DNA from 3 places in the Shewanella psychrophila genome. Region 2 is predicted to be linked to each of the others. Evidence: predicted binding sites of a transcription regulator. Region 2 holds the regulator's gene; each other region holds the start of a gene.

Region 1 (4,404 bases), 330 kb from region 2:
TGCCCTTCCTTCCTTGCCGCTGCAGCTTTCGCAACGCGTTTCGCTTTCGCCTTTTCCTGACTCTCTTTAAGTGTCAATTGTGCGTGATCGATATGCTCTTGCTCTAACTCACCGCACTCATTTCCATCAAGATCAATTCGCTGAACACCAACTTTTACGCCCTTCAGATAACGCCAGCTACTAGTATAGCGTCTCAAAGCAATTCTCAATTGAGTTTTACTGACTTTAGAATCATCAGCTAACCTTTCAGCCAACTCCTGAAACAATCCAATCTTTAATGGTTTAGTTTCACCTTCGGCAATAAAGCACAAAGGAAATGTTTCATATAAATACGCAAGAATTGCGTTGGTGTCGGTCAACTTGTCTGTTGATTCCATTATTACTTCCACAGTTTAAAAGGGGCACTGACTAGACATAAAATGGACTATTCAGTGTCGTTTATATTTGTCTTTCGCGGGCTCAATCAGAAAATCCTAAACAGAATTATCGAAACGCAGCGCAAACACGGCAGACATACTTTAGCAATTACAATTAACAAACGCCAAGCATTCATTCCCACCTAGGAATATCCTCGACGTCCTTAGTATTCGAACCGCCTATTATAAACCCGAGTTTGACGATTGCGAACACGAATTACCCAAAATTGCTTATAGTTTAGCCAAATAACGCATTTTCGAAGCTAGAGACTAAGTTTTCTAGTCCTATTTCATCGATTTCATCGAATCGAGCGAGCTTAGGGCTGTCTATATCTAGCACACCGATAATTCGGTTGTCCTTGATAACTGGGATAACGATTTCTGAATTACTCGCTGCATCACAAGCAATGTGTCCTGAAAATTGATGAACATCGGCCACTCTATACGTCTTCTGTTCTAATGCTGCCGAACCACAGACTCCCTTTCCCAGAGGGATACGCGTACAGGCAACCCGCCCCTGAAATGGGCCTAACACAAGTTGATCACCTTTTAGCAGGTAAAACCCCACCCAATTTAGCTCTTCTAATGAGTCATTGAGTAAGGCGGAAAAGTTGGCCATCGCTGCCACTAAGTCGTCTTCCCCCTGGAGAAGGGCTTGGGCTTGACGGTTCAGTGTTTGATAAAATTCAGTTTTCATACAAACTTCCTAACACTTTATTTTTTTGTATCGACATTTTTAGGGTCGGCTTTCTTAGTCTTTTTCTTGATTTCTGTCGTCTCTGTTTGCTGAGGGACAACACCTTTAAGTAAACTGAGCAATAGGTCCTTGTGTTGAGCAAGATAAAAACTCAACTTCTCACAGGTTACTTCATCTATGTCTAATTCTGACTCAGCTAAGAAGGGGGTTAGATTATCGGCGATATCAAGCATCTTATCGTAGGCATCAGCCTCCTTTTTAGATGTGAATGTCATTTTCTCAACCCCCTCTCGGACCACTACAAATTTAGTTACAACCGCCATAACATCCCTCTCACTGTTTATATATACAGTTGTAGGGTCTCATAAATGTAACTTCTTATGCAAGTATTCCTGAAAACCTGATATTATCTGTCTGATTGTAGTGTGATATCTATCAGGGTATTCGCCAGTAAACATGACTCCATTACAAGAAGTTCAAGTGAGTTAACAAGTATCTTCAAGTTAAGTGTTAACGATAACGGGTGTGTCAGAGAGATTGAAATTACTTACGGAACATCGATGTGCAGATACCAGTGTGACCCTGTGTCGCTCTTGCGATCTCGTAATTCGGAAGCGAGCCTTACCTTCGTCTGTTCGCGCCTTATGCCCTCGATGTCATACAGCCATCTATGATGCACCTTATTGCTCCTTAAACGGCATGTTAGCCCTTTGCCTAACCGCGATCATTTTTTTCATCCCGGCAAATTTACTCCCTGTTCTCGAGTTACATTTTCTTGGCAGCATCAGAACCACAACCACCCTCGAAGGTGCCATGGCTGTAGCAAATCAAGGGTATTGGGTCGTCGCAATTGCCGTACTCACTTCGGCGGTCATCGCACCTGGATTACTGCTTTTATCTGTGCTTTCGCAAATTTTGATCATCAAGTACCGACTAGATGTGCCTTTCTTTCGAGATATCTTGAAACGCCTGTTGAAATGTCACGGCCTACTCTCACAACTCACCATGTTAGAAATTTATATGATCAGTATTTTTGTTTCCGTTTTCCAACTCACGGACTATACCGATATCTATCTGGGAATGGGGACTTTCTGTTTTGCCATGTTGTTTCTTGTGACTCTGTTTTTACAGCGCGAATATCATCTGGATCATATGTGGAGTCTAATAGATGACTAGCCCCTCTGAGCTGCCACAGAGAAAACAAGGTAAAGATTTAAACCTTACACTCTGTCCTTCATGCCAAAAGTTGATGTCACATAAGGAAACCCATTGCTCACGCTGTGGCTCTGCGCTCGCGCTTCGAGATTATTCCAGCCTACAAAAAAGCTGGGCCTTGCTGATCACTGCCGCAATTTTATTGATCCCTGCAAATATTTATCCGATCACCATCTTTACCAGTCAGGGGCAGACACGCCACGATACTATTTTTACCGGCATTACCCACCTTATCGATCTGGACATTCTCCCTATTGCGATAATATTATTTACAGCCAGTATCTTAGTTCCTATTCTAAAAATCTGTGGGCTGACTATTTATCTGCTAGCCATCAGTTTTCGTCTGCCCATCTCCAAGAAAAGGTTGATGGTCGGTTTTCATGTTATTGAATGGATAGGACGATGGTCAATGCTTGACCTTTTTGTCATATCTATTACCGCTGCGGTGGTCAATATGGGGCAGTTACTAGATGCTAAGCCTGGACCTGCCGCAACCGCATTTGCTTTAGTGATTTTACTGACACAAGTCGCCGCTAAGGTACTTGATACTCGTTTACTCTGGGATCGATTGGAATCGAAAGATGACGCAAATTGAAACACCGAAAGTAGTTAAGAAGAAGCTTTTTTCGCCTATCTGGCTTTTGCCCCTTGTGGCTATAGCCCTAGGCTCCTGGTTAGGCATAAAAAGTATAAGAGAAGCCGGTATCGAAGTACGTATCCACTTCCCCAGCGCGACTGGTATTGATGTGGGTAAAACTTTAGTGCGGTATCAGGGCCTAACGGTTGGTAAAGTGGCCGATATCAGCATTGATGACGACCTTCAAGGCGTCAATGTCGATCTTAAAATGGATTATCGAGCAGATCCCTTTTTAAATGAGCAAACCAAATTCTGGTTAGTCACGCCTAAAGCTTCAATCACAGGAGTAGAAGGTTTAGATGCCCTTTTCTCGGGAAATTATATCGCTATTCAACCCGGTGGTGGTCAGTCACAATCCTTCTTCGAAGCTGAGACTGATGCCCCCGCTATGTTACCGGGAAGTGATGGTTTGGTCATTGAATTAACAGCCGATACCTTAGGGTCTCTGGATGTGGGTTCACAGATATTTTATCGGCAAATCCCCGTCGGAAAAATAATTAGTTATCACCTAGAAGGCTCGAGACAAATCTTACTTTCTGCCTTTATAAAGAAACAATATGCTCATCTGGTAAAAACCGACTCTCAATTCTGGAACGTGTCCGGACTCCATATCGACGCCTCACTCTCAGGTATAGAGATAAAATCTGAAAGTCTATCATCCATCCTTGCAGGAGGTCTCAGTTTCAGTTCTTCGGATGACACTCAAAGAGCCGAAAATGGACACAGTTACCGTGTCTATGACAGTCAAGAGTTAGCCCAAGGCGGCATTGAGTTCTCTCTGACTGCCACTCAATCAGATGCAGTATCGACTGGTACATCCATCGTGTTCAGAGGCATAGATATTGGCCGTATCACAGACACTCAATTAACAGATACAGGAGTTGAGTTCACGGCAAAAATTGATAAAGAATATGCTCAGTTACTCTCAGGTACGTCCCATTTCTGGCTTGAAGGCGCCGATATATCTTTGTCTGGTATCAAGCATGCGGCGCGATTGCTCACAGGTAGTGTCATTAATTTTTCACCAGGAACTGGTGAGCCTAAGCCGCAATATTCGTTATTGGATATGGCACCTGACCATGATGCAAAGTCAAAATTATCGCTAAATTTGGCCGCGGATAATAATCCGGGGATTGGGATAGGAGCTGAAGTTCGCTATAAGCAATTAGCCATCGGCAAAGTCAATGCAGTCAACCTTAATCAAGCATTAACCGGCGTAGAATACCAGATCGAAATCTGGCCTGAGTATACAGAGCTGGTCAATAGCAATAGTTACTTCATCCCCGAATCAGCTCTATCTATCCAAGCTTCCCTCGATGGCATATCGGTAGAAACTCGAGATTTATCCACCTTGACTAAAGGCGCTATCAGCCTGATACAGGGCTCCAGTAAGGTAGTGGCAAAAAATCATGCACAACTGGCTTTGTTTCACTCAACAG
Region 2 (4,404 bases):
TCCATATGACTACGGTGACAAGGCACATAGATGATCTCATGGCCATCATGATGTAGCTGCCTTATCTGCTCTGCACCTTTAATCTTGATACCCTTGTAGAGCTTGTTCCACAGCCAGGTCAAGAAACGCTCTGCGATACGCACTAGGCTCTCGGAGTAATCAGCCGCCACTTCATCCAGGTACTCCATCGCCCTGGCTCTGGCCTCGACTTCGGAGATTTTCTTGCTCGCCGCTTCTTCTAGAATCGCCTTCTTTAGCGACTCAGAATTTAACAGGTCTTGAAATAGTACCTGACGCTTAGGCAAAACAGGTCCGGTCATCACTTTACGTTGACGACTGAAGTGGACTCTAGCCACACGAGCCAGCTTGTGAGCTATTCGCTTATCGGTGCCGTGTTCATCGGCCATATAACGAATTGAGACAGCATTAGAAAACTGCACGAAATTATGTCGTCCCAAGAAGAGGATCATCAGACATTTTCGGAGCCAGGTCGGATTTTGGCGCTCAAACACTGCCGCCTTCATGGTATCGTCTTCTTTGCCTGGAGTGCGCCCCCAGTAGAGGCTAACCGGCACTAACTGTATATCCAGCTCAGGCTTCTGCCTATGAACCTTCAACAGATCCATAAAGCTATTTAAGAAAAACTCATTGCTCTCTCTTTGCCCAAAAAGAGGCTTAGCACCTTCCAAACACACCACTCTGGGCGTGCGCTCACCATCGACAACCAGCTCATCATAAGGGCTCGGAAGTCCATACTGACTGGTTATTTCACTTAGGGAAGCGATATCACTGAGAGATTCAGTCTTCATCACATAAACCACAGGCTTATCTGGGTCTAAGTTGAGATCGGCAAAGGGGTCATGGGGCACAACAACAGTGAGCACCAGTTTTTTCTGAATCCAACGTAATGATTTATACCAAAGAGAGTCTTGTTTCGACATTTTTCTTATACAATGTGAGTCTTCTTAATAACGGCATAGAATACCAGATAAAAGAGAGTTAGCCCTAATCTAGTCAAAAGGTTCTTTTACGTACTTAATAAACTTGGTTAATCCTTGCACTGGTTGCAATACTGTATATACTGACAGTAACTGTATAGAAAGACAGGATTCATCATGAGACCTTTGACACCAAGACAAGCCGAGATCCTAGAACTGATTAAGCGCAATATTTCCGATACCGGCATGCCTCCGACTCGAGCCGAAATAGCTAAACGCCTAGGTTTCAAGAGTGCCAATGCGGCCGAAGAACATCTGAAGGCCCTCGCCAAAAAAGGCTGTATCGAGATTATTCCTGGTACATCTCGCGGTATTCGACTCACACAAGCTGCGGAGCCGGAAGAATTAGGCTTACCCTTGATAGGCCAAGTTGCCGCTGGTGAACCTATCCTTGCCCAGGAGCATATAGAACAACATTATCAGGTCGACCCAAGTATGTTTCGTCCTAGTGCCGACTTTCTACTTAGAGTACGCGGTGACAGCATGAAAAATATCGGTATTCTCGAAGGTGATCTACTCGCCGTCCATAAGGTTGCTCAAGCAAAGAATGGCCAAATTGTCGTGGCTCGAGTGGAAGATGATGTCACAGTAAAACGCTTCGAGAAAAAAGGTAGCATGGTCTATCTCCATGCTGAAAATGAAGACTATTCACCGATAGTTGTCGACCTCACCAGCCAGAGCCTGAATATTGAAGGACTCGCAGTCGGTGTTATCCGTAACGGCAATTGGCAATAGATGAAATCGCTCATTGGCGAAGGAGCTTGGTAATGAAAAATCTAATTGGAAATAGCCCTAGACACCCAGGTTTATGGTCGAATCCCCTTGACCAAGTGTCCATCGAACAAGGTAATGCGAGTATCACCACAGTAAGCACCCACACTCAGGGCCGGGTGGAACTGAGAAAAGTGAGTAATCAGCTTGCTACTTTGAGTCATCAGGGGCAATGGATTGTATTGATCAGTCCTCCCAACATGGGCTACAAGCAGATGTTAGCCGAAGCAGGAGTCAGAATGGACCGCGTCCTTCTCGTTCATGCTAAGGACGAAGTTGAAACCTTATGGGCCATGGAGAAAGCGCTCACCAGTGGCACATCCAGTGCCGTCATCTGCTGGACTCAGGCCTTAGATTCACGGGACAATCGCCGACTGAAATTGGTAGAAAAAAGCGCACGAGCCCTAGGCATTGTCATCGAAGATGCGAATAGCCACTTACATGCTAAGCCCCATAGCCAAACAGATACTCACTTCAGCCAAGCCAGTTTATTCGGTTCTCTACACTAGTCTCGAGTCAATTTGACGAATAGAAAATCTATTATTTAAGTCCCGTAAGGGACTTTTTTGTGTTTGATTTTTATTTAAAATATTTGAAAAATTCACCAAAAGTGATCTTGATCAATATTTCAACACCAAGTAAGTTAGGGATATAACAACGATAATTTGTTATATCCAAACGATTTAGTAGTCGGCGTAGTAAAGACCCTGCCATGTGTGGAAGTCCAGATATTTACCTCGCTGAAATCGGTACTGATATATTCAGCCGTAGGTGCGAGTGTGGTTAACTCAGGTAGTCAGTGACTGCCAAACTAAAATAACAAGTAAACCGCCACTGCACTTTGAAGTCATCGTTGCTTTTTTGGGAACTGAAGAGTTTGCATAGAGCAGAGACTTACTGTGTGACTCTTCTTTGTCTTAATTTTTGACAGAGGAGAAGTCTAGTGAAGCGAGTGTTGTATAGTTTTCTGGCGTTGCTGTTTACGCCCTACGTTTTGGCATCAGAAATGCCCCTTAATATGACAAAGGGCGTTACAGATATCAGTGGCCAGGTATACAACCTGCACATGATCATACTGTATATCTGTTGCGCCATCGGTGTTGTGGTTTTTGGTGTGATGATCTATTCCATGATCAATCATCGAAAATCTAAGGGTGCCGTAGCAGCCAATTTCCACGAAAGTACTAAGGTCGAGATAGCCTGGACCATAGCCCCTTTCATCATACTCATTCTTATGGCTATTCCGGCGACTAAGACCTTAATCGCCATGGAAGATCCTAGTGATGCCGACATCACCATCAAGATAACAGGCTCTCAATGGAAATGGCATTACAGCTATTTCGATCAAGATATAGAGTTCTTTAGCCTACTCTCAACCCCTAGAGAGCAGATAGAGGGAACCGAAGAGAAGGGAGAGAACTATCTCCTCGAAGTCGATAAGCCCTTAGTCCTTCCTATCAATAAAAAAGTACGCTTCCTGATGACGTCAGAAGATGTGATCCACTCATGGTGGGTTCCCGCGTTCGCGGTTAAGAAAGACGCAAATCCGGGTTTCATCAATGAAGCATGGACCCGTATCGATATACCAGGTACCTATCGAGGTCAATGCGCCGAGCTCTGCGGTAAAGATCATGGCTTCATGCCGATCGTGGTCGAGGCTCTAAGCCAAGCCGACTTCGACATCTGGGTAGCAGAACAAAAGAATCAAGCCAGCGCCGCAGCCGCTGAAGCACAGGCCTCCTTGAGTAAGTCCCTCTCCATGGATGAGCTGATGGCTCAAGGTGAACAGGTATACATGTCTCGATGTGCTGCATGTCATCAGCCCAACGGCATGGGCCTACCTGGCGTATTCCCTCCAATGAAAGGCAGCCCAATAACAACTGGACCATTAACAGATCACTTAGAGATGGTTATCAATGGAAAAGTGGGCACTGCGATGCAGGCTTTTGGGAAGCAATTAACCGCGCAAGAGATTGCCGCAGTGATTACTTATGAACGTAACGCATGGGACAACAACACAGGCGATACAGTTCAGGCGGCTGACGTTAGTCAGCATGGCCAATAGGGAGTAAATATGAATACTTTAACCCGCGAAGCGGAACCGAATATGGAAATCGGCCAGGTCGAAGAAGCCAGCGAGCACCATGATGAGCATCACCAGCAGCATCCTTCGGGCATTAAACGTTGGCTGTTAACCACCAATCACAAAGACATAGGCACACTCTACCTCTGGTTCAGTTTTATCATGTTCCTCACAGGTGGCGCCATGGCCATGGTGATACGTGCCGAGCTATTTCAACCAGGACTGCAGTTGATAGAACCTAATTTCTTCAATCAGATGACCACTGTCCATGGATTGGTCATGGTCTTTGGCGCTGTAATGCCAGCCTTTACAGGCCTGGCAAACTGGTTAATACCTATGATGATTGGCGCGCCAGACATGGCACTGCCAAGGATGAACAACTGGAGTTTTTGGATCTTACCCTTCGCCTTCGCCATCCTGCTGAGCTCACTATTTATGGAAGGAGGCGGACCAAACTTTGGTTGGACCTTCTACGCGCCGCTGTCGACCACTTATAGCCCTGACAGTACGGCACTGTTTGTCTTCTCTATCCATATCATGGGCATCAGCTCC
Region 3 (4,404 bases), 1.6 Mb from region 2:
AAAGCTGCTTTTCGGCGCTTTAACACCTTGTAATGCTGTCGGCAATTGTGAACCTGCCTGAATGATCAACTGGCCAAGTGAGTCGACTAACGGTGTCATAAAACTTTGATACTTAGCTTCCTTGCGACTAATGGCATCGAGATTACTCTCCCACAATGCTGTCATATCAGGCGTGGTTGCACTCATGGGCAAACTGTTTATCAGTCCCTTGCCGACCTCAGTGGCGATAATGGTTTTTCCTTGCCTACTAAGGAAGGTGCGCTTAAACAGTAACTCTATGATCCCGGCTCGAGTCGCTTCAGTGCCCAGTCCATCAGTATCTTTCAATATTTTTCTGATCTCGGGATCCGTCACATAGCGATTAATGCCTGTCATGGCCCCAAGCAAGGTGGCGTCGGTAAAATGTTTCGGTGGCTGAGTCTGCTTCTCGATAAGCTCCCCGGCCGCCGAATGAAGTGTTTGACCTTTCTTCAGTGCTGGCAATCGCTGTTTAGTGAGTTCATCTTCATCATTGCCATTGGTTGCCGTTAACTGTGAGTTTTCACTATTTCGATTAAAAAGCTGCTTCCAGCCCAGCGCCCTTTCCTGCTTGGCCTTAGTCTTGAAATGACCGCCTTCAATCAATATCTGAACTTCTGTTTCACTGTAGAGATAAGGCGGATAAAACTGGGCTAGATATTGCCTCGCCACTTGTAGATAAACCTGCTTCTCTCTAGCATTCAGACTCGAGAGGTTTGCTCGTTTTTCTGTGGGTATGATGGCGTGGTGAGCATCGACCTTGCTGTCATTCCAGGCCTTAGATTTTATCTTAGGATCTGGCTTATCGCTTTTCTCAACAAGCTCACCAGCCCCGAAGAGCACGGCATCTATGACTTGAGGGGCTTGAGCAAACTGTTCGGCCGGCAGATAGCGGCTGTCAGATCTCGGGTAAGTGATCAACTTATGTCGCTCGTAAAGGGTCTGACAGGTGTCGAGCACCTCTTTGGCACTCATACCGTAGCGTTTGGCTGCATCAATCTGCAGGGAAGACAGACTATAAGGCAGAGGCGCATTTTGCTTCTTGTCTTTAGCAACAACTTGAGTGACTTCCGCTGATTTATCACTGATGCGACCAACCACATTTTGTGCCAGCCCTTTAGACAAGACTCTCCCTTCTTCATCCATGTAAGGTTGGCAGGCTTCACTGGGCTGCCATTTGGCTTTAAATGCTTCATTTTGCTCTGTAGTCAGATTGGCCAGCACCTCATAGAAAGCCTTTGAAACAAAGTTAGCTATCTCTTCATCACGACGAACCACTAGGCCTAACAATGGAGTCTGCACACGCCCTACAGATAACACACCCTGATAGCCCACCTTACGACCTTGTAGGGTGTAAGCTCTGGTCATGTTCATGCCATAAAGCCAATCGGCACGAGAGCGGGCTAAGGCAGAAGTAGAAAGTGGAATAAATTCACGGTTACTACGCATCTGACCAAGAGCCCGTTTGACAGCTTGGGGGTTGAGATCGCTGATCAGCAAACGTTGTGTCTCGTTAAGCTTATCGCCCTTGACCCCCAGATGAGAAATCACCTCATCGACTAACAGCTGCCCCTCTCTATCAGGATCGCCGGCATTGACCAGTTGAGACGCCTTTTTTACTAAGCCTCTGAGAACCGTCAATTGGCTGCGGGTCTTAGGTTTAGGCTTCATCTTCCACTTTTCAGGAATGATGGGCAGATGCTCGAATTTCCACGACTTGTATGCGGCATCGTAACTATCGGGCTCAGCCTGCTCTAACAGATGACCAATACACCAGGAAACACAATCACCGTTAGCCGCCATGATATGACCATCACCCTTTTTATGGGGCTTAGGTAGCACATCGGCGATGGCTCGGCCAAGGGAAGGTTTTTCTGCGATATAAAGAATCATAAGTGGAACTCAAACTACTGTACAAATTACCAGTAACTTTAGCCTAAAGCGCAATTAGCCGCAATGGTTTGATGTAAATTGACAAGGTAATAGCCCATCCTTTTGTAAACTCAGTTGAGAATGATTATCAATTAGGTATTATTGGCTTATTCACTCGTTTTTAAGGGAGGTCATTCATGATTGTAACGACAACGGGAACCGGCAGCAGTTTAGATAAACTACTCTTATATCATTTCCTTATGGTGACTGCGGTTGCGCTATTGATCACCCCTCTGGTAACCGACAATAAGTTCTTCGAACTAATGCTATTGGTGACCATGCAAATTGTCTTAACCTGTATTAGCACGCTCATTGGGATCAGCATGGGTCATACAGTGAGTAAACGTGCGGCTAGCGTGCTGTTCGCCACTTGGATGCTAGTTTGGTGTGTTCACTTAGCTTGAGTTACTGTTTTAGCTTGTAAAAACATGAAGGCAAGCGTTAACTCTGTAAATGAGTTAACGCTAATGCGTTGATGATTCTTTATATACAGTGTTAAGTCAGCGGTTTAGAAAGTGGTAAAATATAGTCTAGTCCACCTGTAATAGCGGCGACTTGTGCCAAAATACAGTTCTCATCATCAACTTTAGGGCTATCCGGATACACTTCAGTGGTGGTCGCGTAGACACTGTCACTGAATCCAATACATAGACCTAGCGCTTTAGTAGCGTAATTAATCACACCAAATTGAGACAATGGCGCCCCAATAAGTTTGCCTGCATCATCGGCCGGAGCAATATGGGTAACCTTAACAACTGATTCGATAATTGCAGTTTGAAAGTCATCTGCTGGCAACTCAGTGTTACCCACCAGATAGAAACCATCGGGAATATTCCAATTGCTATGCTCCACTGCATCTCTGGCCGCTAAAGCCGGCCTGAACTCAGAGTTATCCGTATCTGTTGTTTCATGTAGGTCAATATGCGCGGTGATATCAATACCTAAATCTTCAACATAAGCCATCAAGGCTGCAGACTCTTCGGCTGGACTGTCTTGATAGAATGAGCGATTAGGATCGACCGCATTTGGGTTCCAGCGGTTGATGGTTTCATATCCCCAAGGGCTAACGCAAGGAGCAACCAGGATATTAAACCTGTCTTCATACTCCTTCGCCTTAGTTTCCAAGAAACGGATCGCGCCTTGTACACCACTGGTTTCATAGCCATGAACCCCGCCTGTAACTAGCACAGTCGGCTTATCCTCACTCCACTGCTTTGACTTAACCACAAATAAGGGGTATTCACTGGGGTTATATGACAAGGCACCGTACTGGTCGACTTGAAAGTGCTCTGCAAACGGGGCAATTTTAGCCACGACCTCTTGCAGATAAGAACGTTTGATCGTTTGTGCTTTCAGCCATTTCGCTTTTTCAGACTCGCCCCATACTTGGCCACTTAAACCTATTGGGTAACTGCTTTGTTGAACCATCTGTACTCCCCTGAACTTTAACAATAAAAAAGCCGACACTCACAATGAGACGTCGGCTTTTATGACACTTAATGACTCCTTAGAGCCCCTAGCAGACTAACATCTATGGATGACAAACGTTATGAAGCTCTAAGTTAGTGCCGATATCTTTGCTGCGGTTAGCCTTAGCATCATCATTACGTAACTGAGTGATGTGATCTAAGTAAGTCTGATCCACATCGTTAGTAATGTAATTCCCATCGAAAACCGAGGTCTCGAAACGCTTAATCTCAGGATTCTCCATACGAACCGCTTCCGCTAAGTCTTCAAGATCTTGGAAAATCATGCCATCGGCACCAATCATCTTACTGATCTCATCGACATCACGACCATGAGCAATCAACTCGCTGGCTGTTGGCATATCGATACCATAAACGTTAGGGAAACGAATTTCTGGTGCAGCCGAAGCAAAATACACTTTCTTCGCGCCAGCTTCACGAGCCATCTCGATGATTTGCTCGGACGTAGTGCCACGTACCACAGAGTCATCGACTAACAAGACATTCTTGCCCTTAAACTCGACACCAATTGCATTGAGCTTGCGGCGTACCGACTTCTTACGCTCCTGTTGACCAGGCATGATGAAGGTACGGCCAATATAACGGTTTTTAACAAACCCTTGGCGATATGGCAGCTCCAAGTGACGGGCGATTTCTAACGCAGTATCACATGAGGTTTCTGGAATAGGGATAACCACATCAATGTCATGATCTTCCCATTCGTTCTTGATCTTTTCACCTAGTTTAGCGCCCATGTTCACGCGACTACCGTAGACAGAGACTTTATCGATAGTCGAGTCAGGGCGTGCGAAGTAAACAAATTCGAACAAACAAGGTGCATAGGTAGGGTCTTTAGCACATTGACGCGTATATAGCTCACCATCTTGGGTGATATACACGGCTTCGCCCGGCGCGATATCGCGCATTAGCTTGAAACCAACTGCATCTAGCGCCACACTCTCAGAGGCAACCATATACTCGATGCCAT

What was found. Region 2 encodes LexA, which represses DNA repair genes until DNA is damaged. Its sites were predicted from a motif close to TACTGTATNNNNATACAGTA; they were not measured.
Region 1: sps_RS02865 (YebG family protein) is a predicted target of LexA. The motif match lies at 1,448-1,467, and genes of this name have one in related genera.
Region 3: sps_RS08570 (DNA topoisomerase III) is a predicted target of LexA. The motif match lies at 1,927-1,946, and genes of this name have one in related genera.

What each region holds. Positions count from the first base shown of each region.
Region 1 is NZ_CP014782.1:615,863-620,266, reverse strand. It holds gene proQ (RNA chaperone ProQ) at 1-377, opposite strand, end outside; gene sps_RS02870 (GAF domain-containing protein) at 655-1,113, opposite strand; gene sps_RS02865 (YebG family protein) at 1,131-1,436, opposite strand; gene sps_RS02860 (paraquat-inducible protein A) at 1,651-2,289, shown strand; gene sps_RS02855 (paraquat-inducible protein A) at 2,282-2,923, shown strand; gene sps_RS02850 (MlaD family protein) at 2,910-4,404, shown strand, end outside.
Region 2 is NZ_CP014782.1:287,150-291,553, reverse strand. It holds gene plsB (glycerol-3-phosphate 1-O-acyltransferase PlsB) at 1-941, opposite strand, end outside; gene lexA (transcriptional repressor LexA) at 1,116-1,733, shown strand; gene sps_RS01305 (cell division inhibitor SulA) at 1,766-2,278, shown strand; partial or broken gene coxB (cytochrome c oxidase subunit II) at 2,713-3,825, shown strand; gene ctaD (cytochrome c oxidase subunit I) at 3,877-4,404, shown strand, end outside.
Region 3 is NZ_CP014782.1:1,934,840-1,939,243, forward strand. It holds gene sps_RS08570 (DNA topoisomerase III) at 1-1,911, opposite strand, end outside; gene sps_RS08575 (hypothetical protein) at 2,088-2,354, shown strand; gene sps_RS08580 (M14 family metallopeptidase) at 2,446-3,378, opposite strand; gene purF (amidophosphoribosyltransferase) at 3,482-4,404, opposite strand, start outside.